DNA from 4 places in the Candidatus Sodalis pierantonii str. SOPE genome. Region 2 is predicted to be linked to each of the others. Evidence: predicted binding sites of a transcription regulator. Region 2 holds the regulator's gene; each other region holds the start of a gene.

Region 1 (3,129 bases), 510 kb from region 2:
ACAGATAATCAAGCGCCCCCAGGCGGTCTACCAGACAACTCGGCAGCGGCTGAGGCTGAATACTGACCGCACCCACTACCTCGCCACGGCGCAGCCGCTCCTGGGTGCGGGTTTCGTCTTCCACCTGCATATTCAACCGGATGGGGGAATCGCTCAGCACGGGCTTGAGCTCCGGCAGCAGCCAAGTCGCGAGACTATCGGCGTTGACCGCCAGCGACAGCAGCAGCGGGGTATCGCTGCCGGTATCGTTGCCCAGCCACTCTTCTTCCAGCAGCTCCACCTGATGCAGCAACGCCATATAGTTTCTGCCCCTGCTCGGTGGGGCGGGATGGTCCGCACCAGCAGCGGCTGGCCAAACAGATTTTCCAACTGTTTTATACGCTGCGACACGGCTGACTGGGTAATACACAGTTTCTGCGCGGCGCGTTCAAAACCGCGCTCTCGTATTACGGCGTCAAGCGCCTGGAGCGTTCGATAATCCGGGCGTTTCATTCATCTTCCCCTGTCAGCATCATATCCCTGCACTATGCCATAGTTTTACACTATTGCGTGTGCAAAGTCTCGACCCTGCCGTACGGCCGTTCTTGGCCGAGGTTGTGGCAATATTCACCCCATTGCCGCCGAGTTTGCTTTATACTGGCCGCTACACAGGGTTACACACGGGCAGAAATAGACCATGATGCAGGATGAACTGAAAAAAGCGGTGGGCTGGGCCGCGCTGAAATATGTCCGGCCCGGTACGATCGTAGGCGTGGGGACCGGCTCTACCGCGGCGCATTTTATTGACGCGCTGGGGTCCGTCAGTCATCAAATCGAGGGGGCGGTTTCCAGCTCCGAGGCGTCGTCCGCTAAATTGAAGAGCCTGGGTATTCCTTTATTTGACCTTAACGATGTCGACGCTCTGGACATTTATGTCGATGGCGCCGATGAGATTAACGGCAGCATGCAGATGATCAAAGGCGGCGGCGCCGCGCTGACCCGCGAAAAAATCATCGCCGCCGTGGCACGCAAGTTCATCTGTATCGCCGATGCCAGTAAGCTGGTGGACGTGCTCGGCACGTTTCCGCTTCCGGTTGAGGTGATCCCCATGGCTCGCGCCTGGGTCGCTCGCGAACTGGTACGCCTGGGTGGTCAGCCGGTTTATCGCCAGGGCGTGGTGACCGATAACGGCAATATCATCCTGGATGTGCACAATCTGGCGATCCTGGATGCGGTGGCGCTTGAAGAGCAAATCAATAACATCCCCGGGGTCGTCACCGTTGGCCTGTTTGCGCGCCGCGGCGCTGATGTGGCGCTTATAGGCAGCGAACAGGGCGTCAAAATCATCGGCTAAACCGAGGGTCGGCGCGCGGTCTACCCGGTCGCCGCCGATGTTAATAAAAAACCGATAATATGTTTTATTTTTCTACCCTGAATTTAGTGATTAATTTCACATTTTTCACGCTTGCCTGCCGGAAATCTTCGCCTAATCCCCCCTGCTAGACGATTTATCCATAACGCGTCCTTATGGCTGTGTCTTATGCTGCACCTCCTGCGCCTATGCCGGTTGCCGCACCGGTAAATTTTGTTATTTTGTCGGAGTGCTGCGTGTCGCAGCCGCATCGTGAGCATCTTAAAGGGTCGGGAAATGGCAAAAGTATCGCTGGAAAAAGATAAGATTACGTTTCTGTTGGTGGAAGGGGTACACCCTTCGGCGCTGGAAAATCTGCAACGCGCCGGTTACACCAATATTGAGTATCACAAAGGCGCATTGGACACCGAAACGCTGAAACACGCGATCCGCGACGCTCACTTTGTCGGCATTCGTTCCCGCACCCATTTGACGGAAGACGTTTTCGCCGTGGCGGAGAAACTGGTGGCGGTGGGGTGTTTTTGTATCGGTACCAATCAAGTGGATCTGCCGGCCGCGATGAAGCGTGGCGTCCCGGTCTTCAATGCGCCTTTCTCCAACACGCGCTCCGTGGCCGAAATGGTATTGGGGGAGATGCTGCTCATGATGCGTGGCATCCCTGAAGCTAACGCCCGGGCACACCGCGGTCAATGGGACAAACAGGCGCAGGGTAGCTACGAAGCGCGCGGTAAAAAACTGGGGATTGTCGGCTATGGCCATATCGGTACCCAACTAAGCATTCTTGCAGAAAGCCTGGGCATGCAGGTGTTCTTCTACGATATCGAAAGCAAGCTAACGCTGGGTAATGCCCAGCAGGTCGCTACGTTGGCCGAACTGCTGGGGATGAGCGATGTGGTGAGTCTGCATGTGCCGGATACGCTGTCGACGCGCAACATGATGGGGAAAACCGAGCTCGCGCAAATGAAAGCCGGTGCGCTGTTGATTAACGCCTCGCGTGGGACGGTGGTGGACATACCGGCGCTGTGCGAGACGCTGGCCAGCAAGCATCTGGCCGGCGCGGCGTTCGACGTTTTCCCGCAGGAGCCGGCGACCAATAGCGATCCGTTCACGTCGCCGCTGTGTGAATTTGACAATGTGATCCTGACGCCGCACATCGGCGGGTCAACTCAAGAAGCCCAAGAGAATATCGGCATAGAAGTGGCCGGCAAATTGGTGAAGTATTCCGATAACGGTTCCACTTTGTCGGCGGTCAATTTCCCCGAGGTGTCGCTGCCGGAGCACGGCGAACGCGTGAGCCGTTTGCTGCATATCCATGAAAATCGTCCCGGCGTGTTGACTCGGATCAACCAGATTTTCGCCGAGCAGGGGATCAACATCGCCGCGCAATATTTGCAGACAACGCCGGAAATCGGTTATGTGGTCATCGATGTGGAAACGGTGGCGGAAGATACCGCGCTGCAGCTGATGAAAGCGATACCGGGCACCATACGCGCCCGCTTGCTCTACTGAGGGCCTACAGGAATGCGCGGCGCGCGATGGCTCTGAAAGTCAGGTAAGCCCGGCGCATGCAATGGCGGCCACCGCCGGCGGCGGGAGTGGAGTAAGGTAAACCCGGCGCCTGCCCCTGTGGTCTCTCTTCGCCCGCGCCCATGTCGCGGCCGTGGCGCAGGCTTCAGCGCCACGGCCGATCTGGGAAACGAAGGGCAAAAACGGCGTCAGCCGTTTTTTTCGCTCCGGCGTCATGCCAGCGCCAGTGGCGGGAGGGGGTAATAATTTCC
Region 2 (3,129 bases):
GCGCCGACAAGCCGGCATCCGCGGCAAACCGGTCAGGTTGGCGATGATAGAGAATATCGTCCGCCAGGACGCGCAGCCGGGGGCGACGATACGCGCGTTGTAGCGCAACACCGCCTCGGCGTGGCTTTGCTGCACCAGCTTTTGCACTTCATCCGGCTGATGCAGACTCACCGTGATATGCTCTTGCAGATCCAACGCGACCTGGAAGGCGTGCAGTAGTCTTTTGTACTGGCTGAGATGGTTGGCCGAGAGCATATGCAACTGCTGATACACTTGGGCAATCTGGTCGATGACCTTCTGCTGGCGGGCGAACAGCGGCGGTAGCGCACTGTTCGGATCGGTATGCTGAGTCAGCAAACTGTACTTCGCTTCGATATAATCCGCCAGTTCGCGGTAGAGCAGACTGAGCGCCTCGCGCATCGGCTGCTCTTGCCATAGCCGGAACCACAGCGCGTTAAACAGCCCATACCAGGCGGTCCCTGCCAGATAGAGCAGCGGCGGCAGCCAAAGCGGCACATTGCCGGTCAGCCCCAGGGTAAATACCGCGGCAATCAGCGATGCCGGCAGCAAGCGGCCGTGTAGCGGGCTTATTTCGCCGCTGACGCCGAACAGCAGCGCCAACCCCAGTATGACAAACGGCAGCGGCACGCCGTGCGCCAACAGCAGCTGGATGAAAATACTGCTCAGGGCGAACAGCGAGCCGCCGACCACCAGCCGCTTAAAGAAACGCTTATGGAGCTGATCAAGCCCGGCGATGTTGCAACAGGCGGGCACCAGCGAGAACAGCAGACCTTGCTGCAGGCTGCCGAACATCAGTCCGATGGCGACCGGCAGGCAAAGCACAATGGTCTGCCGCAGGGCATAATTCACTTCAGGGTGGTAGATGAGTCTGCGCCACATAAGTCAGCTAAAAAGGCATGGCCGTCCTGACCATGCCCGTGGTGAAAGGGGATTAGCGGGTTCCGTAAACGACAATGGTTTTACCGTGGGCAGAGATGAGATTTTGATCCTCAAGCATTTTCAAAATACGGCCGACCGTTTCCCGTGAACAGCCGACTATTTGGCCGATTTCCTGCCGGGTGATTTTTATTTGCATACCGTCCGGGTGAGTCATGGCGTCCGGCTGCTTGGCTAAATTCAATAACGTTTGCGCGATACGCCCAGTCACATCCAGGAAAGCCAGGTTGCCGACTTTCTCTGAGGTCACCTGCAGGCGGCTGGCCATTTGTGAAGACAGACGCATCAGAATGTCGGGATTGACCTGAATCAACTGGCGAAATTTCTTGTAGGATATCTCAGCCACTTCGCAGGCCGTTTTCGCCCGCACCCATGCGCTGCGCTCCTGCCCCTCTTCAAACAACCCCAGTTCGCCGATAAAATCGCCCTGATTCAGGTAGGAGAGGATCATCTCCTTGCCTTCTTCGTCCTTGATAAGCACTGCGACGGAGCCTTTGACGATATAGTAGAGCGTTTCTGCCTTTTCACCCTGGTGAATCAACGTACTCTTCGATGGATACTTATGAATATGGCAATGAGACAGGAACCATTCGAGAGTCGGGTCTGTTTGCGGTTTGCCGAGAACCATTCGCTGTTATCCTCTTTTGTCATCGCCGCCCTGTTTAGGAACGGTGTATTCCCTGTAAGGTAAGGTGTTATTATGATGTCGTTCCGTTCATAAACGGAACCTCGCAAGGGAATTTATCAGGGTCCAATGTTGGTGACGTTTCGATCGCTCTCTTGCTCTTTCACTGTCGGTGAGTTCGATCCTGCCTTGTTTTTTAGCATAGCTTTAAGAAACTGTCTTGTGTTGTCTCGCTTCAGCATGATGCATCTGCGGTTACATTGCCAGTTTGGCGGCAAAAAGGTAGTCTTTCACAAAGAATATTATCAGGAGTTAACGATATGCAAGCGCGAGTAAAGTGGGTAGAAGGGCTGTCTTTTATCGGCGAATCCGCCTCGGGCCACCAGATTATCATAGATGGCAACAGCGGCGAAAAGGCCCCAAGCCCAATGGAAATGCTGCTTATGTCCGCCGGCGGCTGTAGCGCTATTGACGTGGTTTCGATTCTGCAAAAGGGCCGCGCCGATGTGCGCGACTGTGAGGTCAAGTTAACCTCGACGCGCCGCGAGGAAGCGCCGCGTCTGTTTATCCAAATCAATCTGCATTTTATCGTCACCGGCCGCGATTTGACGGATAAGATCGTCGAGCGCGCTGTCGGCGGAAAAGTATTGTTCGGTCTCGCTGATGCTGGGTAAAGCCGCCAGTATCACCCACAGCTTTGAGGTACGTCGCCTCGACTGATCGCGCGGGGCGCGCTTGACTGCCGGGGCGCGGCGCTAAGCCGCATAATGCCTCACCCGATTGGCGCCGCGCGTCGTTCCCGCGCGCGGCGCCTGCGTGAAGCCGCTTAGCGAATCTGTTTCCCTTCCAGCAATTGCTTGACTAGCGGCGCCATGATCAGTTCCATCGCCAAACCCATTTTGCCGCCCGGCACCACCAGCGTATTGATATTGGAAATGAAAGATCCCTGCAGCATCGCCAGTAAATAGGGAAAATCCATGGCGTCCAGGCCGCGAAAGTGAATAACCACAAAGCTTTCGTCCAGCGACGGGATCGCTTTGGCGGCGAACTGATTGGAGGTGTCCACCGTCGGCACCCGCTGAAAGTTGATATGGGTACGGAAAAATTGCGGCGTGATAAAATTGATATAATCTTCCATGGATCGCACCACGGAATCCATGACCGCTTCGCGGGAGTGGCCCCGTTCGTTGGTATCGCGCATCAATTTCTGGATCCACTCCAGATTGACTATCGGCACCACCCCCACCAGCAAATCCACGTGCCGCGCAACGTCATTATGCTCGGTCACAACGCCGCCGTGCAGCCCCTCGTAGAATAGGACGTCGGTAGGTTCCGGCAGGGGCTGCCAGGGGGTAAAGGTGCCGGGGACCTGATTATAAGGAACCGCTTCGTCGTAGGTATGCAAATATTTGCGCGCCTGCCCGCGTCCGCTTTCCCCATAGTGATAAAACGTTCTTTCCAGAAGATCGAAGTTATTCGCATCCGGGCCGAAATAACTCACGTGCCGACCTAAATCGAGCGCTTTACGAATGGCCAAATCCATTTCC
Region 3 (3,129 bases), 940 kb from region 2:
CACGGCGGCGATCTCGCGGGTGGTCATCCCTTTGGCGTACAACGATAAAATCTGGTTATCCATCCCGGTAATCCGGGTCTGGTTCTTCTTCACCAGTTGCGGTTCAAAGGAACCGTCACGATCGCGCGGAGTACGCAGCGCCAGCGGGCCATCGCCAGTGGTAACGGTTTTTGTGGAATAGCCGTTGCGGGCGTTGGTCCCCGGTTTAGGCTGATTTTTATCGTAGCCGAGGTGATGGGTCATTTCGGCATTGAGAGCTGCTTCGACGCTAATTTTTTTCAGCAGCCGATCGAAGTGACTGAGATCTTCAGGGGTTTTGAGATTTTTGGCCAGTTCGTTAGCCAGAGCCTGCAACTGTTTTTCGTCCATAAATTAACCTGTTTTTGATGTTGGATTGAACATATCAAAATCAGGCAAATACACAAATTTCTAAACAGGCTCCGTTCATACATTCCTCATTTAATACCGCGTCATCCCCTTTGTCCCTGAAACTGGCTGAGAAGGTCAAATGACAATATGGTAGTACCGTTTGTTATTATTAACCGCGCCTCCCATGGCGAAGGCCTCATGTCGGGACGCGGGTGATATTCCTTTAAACGATTCAGTTGAAGCAGGGTCGCTTTACCCGCGTGCGGGACGCTGCTGCGCGGCGATCACCGCGTTTATCTTTAACGGTAATCTGCATTCGGTTTGGCACCCGAATGGAATAGAGCCCACCTCCGTGATGGACTTTGCAACAACCAACATGAGGGCTGGCGTTCCTTATATGCGCGCCGCCGCGGTTGGCCACGCGCCTTAACACAACCCCGACGGCGGCTTAACCAGCGGTAGCGGTGCGGATCCAGGCCACGGTATCGGCAACGACGCCTTCCAGCGGCTGATCGACATTGATAGTGTGCACGTCCGGTTCGTCGCTCCCCGGCTCTTCCAATGTCTCAAATTGTGTTATCAGCATCTGCTGTTTAAAGAAGTGTCCTTTCCGGGCCTTCATGCGCGCTTCAATCACGTCAAAGCTGCCCTGCATATAAATGAACGACAGATTGGGATTCCCCTTACGTAATCGGTCACGATAGTGCTTTTTCAGCGATGAACAGACAATAATGGAAATAGCGTTGGTCCGCTGCATCGCGAAAGCAGCGTCATTGATGGCGCTCAGCCACGGGGCGCGGTCATCGTCATTCAGCGCATGGCCAGCGGACATTTTTTCAATGTTGGCGCGCGGATGGAGGAAATCTCCGTCAAGAAAAGCAGCGGACAGCTCACGGGACAGGGCGGTAGCCACAACGGATTTGCCGCTGCCCGACACGCCCATCAGGACGAAAATATGATTTTGAGTTTGGGTAGTCATGGACGTAGCTCCGTGAACAATAATATGTAACACAATGATGTTACCGGGAACATTGTGCGCGCTTTTCATGAGGTTACAACCTTTATGGCGTAATAAATGTTTAACTGTGATCAACATCAAATATTTAAGCCTCATTAAAACATTATGTCCCGCCCCCTTAACAAAACGTTAAACAACGCCGCCGCGGAAGGAAAAAAGTCTTGTTAGGCGACAACTGGGTTCAATACCAACCTGTGCTAGGATGTTGCTCTGTTTCAGGCGGAATGACGCTTACATGGCGGCAAATGAGATCATCGTGACGAATCGGACAAACGAACTGGGCGCGACGGATAATGGTGCTGGATGGCGGCATGGGCACCATGATTCAGAGTTATCAAGGCTTTGTTGAATAAATCGAACTTTTAGGTGACTGGCGGCTCTGATCACTACATTCGTTTCAACATCAGGTCCCCATGGCAAAGCAAAAGTTTAAAATCACCAACTGGCCCGCATATAACAATGCGCTCAGGCAGCGGGGGGACCTGACAGTATGGCTTGATGAGTCAGCCATTGCTGCATGGACTGAGAGTACACCACCTGAACATCGTGGCCGGCCGCTTCACTACACCGATATGGCCATTACCACGGTTCTGATGATAAAGCGCGTGTTTAACCTTTCGCTCCGGGCGTTACAGGGTTTCGTTGACTCGATTTTTAAACTGATGGGGCTGTCGCTGCGCTGCCCAGATTACTCTCTGGTCAGCCGGCGAGCAAAAACCGTCGACATCAGCATAAAAACGCCAACCCGCGGCGAAATCTCACACCTGGTCATCGATGGCACCGGCCTGAAAGTCTTCGGCGAAGGCGAATGGAAAGTCAGGCAGCATGGGGCTGAGAGACGCAGAGTATGGCGCAAGCTTCATCTGGCAGTAGATAGCGTGACACATGAAATTATCTGTGCCGATTTATCGCTAAGCGGTACGACAGATGCGCAGGCGCTGCCCGGGCTGATTAACCAAACCCACCGGAAAATCAGGGAAGCGTCGGCTGACAGTGCTTACGATACGCGTTACTGTCATGATGCTCTGCTGAGGAAAAAAATAAAGCCGCTTATCCCACCGCGAAGTGGTGCACAATATTGGCCAGCTCGATACCATGAGCGTAACCATGCGGTGGCAAATCAGCATCTGAGGGGCAATAACGATACCTGGAAAAAGAAAGTAGGTTATCACCGGCGTTCACTGGCTGAAACGGCCATGTTCCGGTTTAAAACACTTCTGGGTGGTCATCTGAGTCTGCATGACTATGACGCGCAGGTAGGTGAGGCAATGGCAATGGTTAAAGCACTTAACCGGATCACACTGTTAGGAATGCCAAACAGCGTCCGCATCATGTAACAATCGCCCTGATAGGGAGGAAGTCGTCACAAATTTCGGATTTATTCAACAAAGCGAGTTATCAACTGCAAGAAGCGGCTTATCGCGGGCAACGTTTCGCGGACTGGCCGTGCGATGTGAAAGGCAATCAATGATCTGATGGTGCTGGGTAAGCCTGATGTCGTCAGCGCCATCCATGATGTATATCTCGCCGCCGGCGCCGATATTCTTGAAACCAATACCTTTAACGCCACCACTATCGCGATGGCTGATTATCAGATGGCGTCGCTGGCCAGCGAAATTAACTTCGCCGCCGCCCGTCTGGCGCGAGAGCGCGCAGACGCCTGGAGCGCGCGTACCCCGGAAAAGCCGCGATATGTCGCGGGCGTATTAGGCCCAACCAACCGCACGGCTTCGATATCGCCG
Region 4 (3,129 bases), 1.1 Mb from region 2:
GCGTCTGCGTTCATTTGAGATTGCCATGGCGGCGCGGGAACACCTGAAGGATTAGCACCGGCGGCTGAGTCAATGCCCATTGGCGCCACCGGCGCGGCACACCAAAAAAACCCGCCGACAGGCGGGTTTTTTATCATCAGCGGCACGGCATGAGCGCGGGGCGCACGTAGGTCCCGGGTGCGGAGCCTGTCACCTACCTTCGTCCCCTAGCGCGCAACACCGCCCGACGGCGGCGGCCGGCCGGTGCGGCGTCACCGTCGCGGCGCACGCTGACCGTCACGGTTGAACCGACGTTCGCCGCCGGCAGCGCCATCGCGGCGATCGCCGAAGCTGCGACTGCGCTTCACCGACAAACTGCATATTCATCGGCTTGTTCAGAATACGCGTACGGGTGAAGTGAGACAGCATTTTTCCCGGCATGCCTTTCGGCAGCTCAATGGTCGAATGGGAGGCGAACAATTTAATGTTACCGATATAGCGGCTGCTGATATCCCCTTCGTTGGCGATCGCACCGACGATATGGCGGACTTCCACGCCATCATCGCGGCCCACCTCGATACGGTAGAGATCCATTTCGCCCACATCGCGGCGCTCGTCGCGCTCGCGGAATTCACGGCGCGGACGGCGTTCAATCACCGGATCCGGCGGCAGAATCAGCGGGCGTTCGCCTTGGGCCATTTTCAACAGCGCCGCGGCCAGCGTTTCCATATCTAGCTCTTCCGCCGGCTGCAGTTTGGCCAGCAGTGCGCGGTGCATATCCAGATCGCTGCTTTCCAGCTGGTTTTGCACCTTGGCGGCAAACTTGGCCAGGCGGCGGGTGCTCAGCACCTCGGCAGTCGGAAGCTCCACTTCGGGGATGGTCAGTTTCATGATGCGCTCGATATTGCGCAACAGACGGCGCTCGCGGTTTTCCACGAACAGCAGCGCCCGACCGGCGCGGCCGGCACGACCGGTACGGCCGATACGGTGCACGTAGGATTCGGAATACATCGGAATATCGTAATTCACAACCAGGCTGATGCGATCAACGTCCAGGCCGCGGGCAGCGACGTCGGTGGCGATCAGAATATCCAGGCGGCCATCCTTCAAGCGATCCAGTGTCTGCTCGCGCAGCGCCTGGTGCATGTCGCCGTTCAGGGCAGCGCTGTTGTAACCGCTGCGCTCCAGCGCTTCGGCCACTTCCAGCGTGGCGTTTTTGGTACGCACGAAGATAATGACGGCGTCGAAATCTTCCGCCTCCAGGAACCGCACCAGCGCTTCATTCTTGCGCATACCGTGAACCGTCCAGTAGCTCTGGCTGATATCGGGACGGGTGGTCACGCTGGATTGAATACGTACTTCCTGCGGCTCGTTCATGAAACGGTGGGTAATGCGGCGAATCGCTTCCGGCATGGTGGCGGAGAATAGCGCGATCTGATGCTGCGCGGGCACCTGCGCCAGAATATTTTCCACGTCTTCGATAAAGCCCATGCGCAACATCTCATCGGCTTCGTCCAGTACCAGCCCGCTCAGATTGGACAGATCCAGCGTACCGCGCTTCAGATGATCCAGCAGGCGGCCCGGGGTGCCGACCACAACCTGCGGCCCTTGGCGCAGTGCGCGTAATTGCACGTCATAACGCTGCCCGCCGTACAGGGCGACCACGTTGACGCCTTTCATATGCTTGGCGAAATCGGCGCAGGCTTCCCCGACCTGTACCGCCAATTCGCGGGTCGGCGCCAGCACTAGCACCTGCGGCGCGGCCAGTTCGGGATTGATATTGTGCAGCAGCGGCAAAGAGAAGGCCGCGGTTTTACCGCTACCGGTCTGCGCCATGCCCAGTACGTCACGGCCGGCCAACAGATGCGGAATACAGGCGGCCTGGATGGGTGACGGCTTTTCATAACCGAGATCGGTCAGTGCGTTAAGGATAGGAGCTTTCAGCCCCAGATCGGCAAAAGAGGTTTCTACTTCAAACATGTACACGTGCCTCATTTCTTAATGGCGGCCAGTCTACATACCTCGTCGTGAAAACTTTCATTCATTTTCATCAAAAGTGTGAACCGGCTCAAATTGGATTTAAAACGAAAAAAACAAGCCCTCACCCTCGCAGGTGAAAAAAAGAGTAATGCGGGCTACGTATGTTTTGTTCGTCAGCTATTGCTGGTCCGATTCTGATAGGTCGTCTTGCCCTTGGCCCAAAAGCGACAATTCCAACAATGCATAGCGGTGCTCAACAAAGTTATGCACGTTGTTAGCAACCGTCAGTTTGAACAGCGCCGAAGCGGCGTTCTTGTCCCCCAGACTCAGGTAGTGTTTACCTAAATAGAAGTCAGTTTCACTGAGATGCTCGGCGAGCGAAGTGTTATCCGTTGCGTCCGCCTTGAGGCGCGCCATCAGCGTCGATTCGCTAATGTCCCCCAGATAGAACTCGACAATATTCCATCCCCATTGCCCGTTATTCGCCCTCACATAACGGCTTTGCAGCGCGTTACGCGCTTTACCATCGTCGATTTTTTTCTCGACCAGGAAAAGCCACAGCGAGCGGAAGGGATCGTTTGGGTCGTCGCGATAAAACGCCTGCAGATCATCCTGCGCTAAACGGAAGCGGCCACCGTAATACAGGTCAATGCCACGGTTTAAATACGCGTAGTTGTAAGTTGGATCAAGCTCTAGTACAGAATCAAACGCTTCATAGGCGGCATCGTAATTGCCCGCCTGCGTTAAGTATATGCCAAGATAATTAAAAACTTCCGGCATATCGGGTCGGATTGCCAGCGCCTGTAAAAAATCATTGCGCGCCAGCGCTCTCAGCCCAAGGCTATCATACAGCACTCCGCGCTCATATAATAGCTGTGCTCGTTCATCATCGGTAAGGGACCGGCTCGCCAGTATCTGTTCCATACGCGCCAGGATGACTTCTTGCTGTAGCGTGGGCTGCAAAGGTACGGCCAGAACGCTATCTTTACTACGCCAATCACTGTTGCTGCATCCTGCCAGCATTAACGCCATTGCAACGAACCACCAGCGCAAGTAAGGCCTCATTTCCCACTCCCGAAGAAAAACATTGGATGAACGTCCTGTCCCCCATCGGCTTAACACAAGGCGTCCCGCCCTTGTGATACGAACAGCTACCCACCGGGACAAGGA

Evidence for each region. The regulator CRP, encoded in region 2, controls carbon source genes, mostly activating them, when cyclic AMP is high. The targets are predictions, from matches to a motif close to ATGTGANNNNNNTCACAT.
Region 1: the regulator CRP is predicted to act here: its motif matches at 1,418-1,435, upstream of serA (phosphoglycerate dehydrogenase).
Region 3: the regulator CRP is predicted to act here: its motif matches at 1,453-1,470, upstream of gntK (gluconokinase).
Region 4: the regulator CRP is predicted to act here: its motif matches at 2,036-2,053, upstream of yrbN (protein YrbN).

The regions. Positions count from the first base shown of each region.
Region 1 is NZ_CP006568.1:4,226,601-4,229,729, forward strand. It holds partial or broken gene SOPEG_RS20945 (LysR family transcriptional regulator ArgP) at 1-492, opposite strand, end outside; gene rpiA (ribose-5-phosphate isomerase RpiA) at 677-1,333, shown strand; gene serA (phosphoglycerate dehydrogenase) at 1,628-2,860, shown strand; gene SOPEG_RS20960 (5-formyltetrahydrofolate cyclo-ligase) at 3,024-3,129, opposite strand, start outside.
Region 2 is NZ_CP006568.1:226,606-229,734, reverse strand. It holds partial or broken gene SOPEG_RS01310 (YccS/YhfK family putative transporter) at 1-900, opposite strand, end outside; gene crp (cAMP-activated global transcriptional regulator CRP) at 953-1,585, opposite strand; partial or broken gene SOPEG_RS01300 (OsmC family protein) at 1,903-2,302, shown strand; gene SOPEG_RS29045 (phosphoribulokinase) at 2,409-3,129, opposite strand, start outside.
Region 3 is NZ_CP006568.1:3,797,759-3,800,887, reverse strand. It holds gene SOPEG_RS18855 (IS256-like element ISSoEn2 family transposase) at 1-369, opposite strand, end outside; gene gntK (gluconokinase) at 818-1,348, opposite strand; gene SOPEG_RS18845 (IS5-like element ISSoEn1 family transposase) at 1,801-2,724, shown strand; gene metH (methionine synthase) at 2,863-3,129, shown strand, end outside.
Region 4 is NZ_CP006568.1:1,310,882-1,314,010, reverse strand. It holds partial or broken gene SOPEG_RS06775 (luciferase-like monooxygenase) at 1-55, shown strand, start outside; partial or broken gene SOPEG_RS06770 (ATP-dependent RNA helicase DeaD) at 252-1,959, opposite strand; gene yrbN (protein YrbN) at 1,971-2,030, opposite strand; gene nlpI (lipoprotein NlpI) at 2,137-3,024, opposite strand; gene pnp (polyribonucleotide nucleotidyltransferase) at 3,111-3,129, opposite strand, start outside.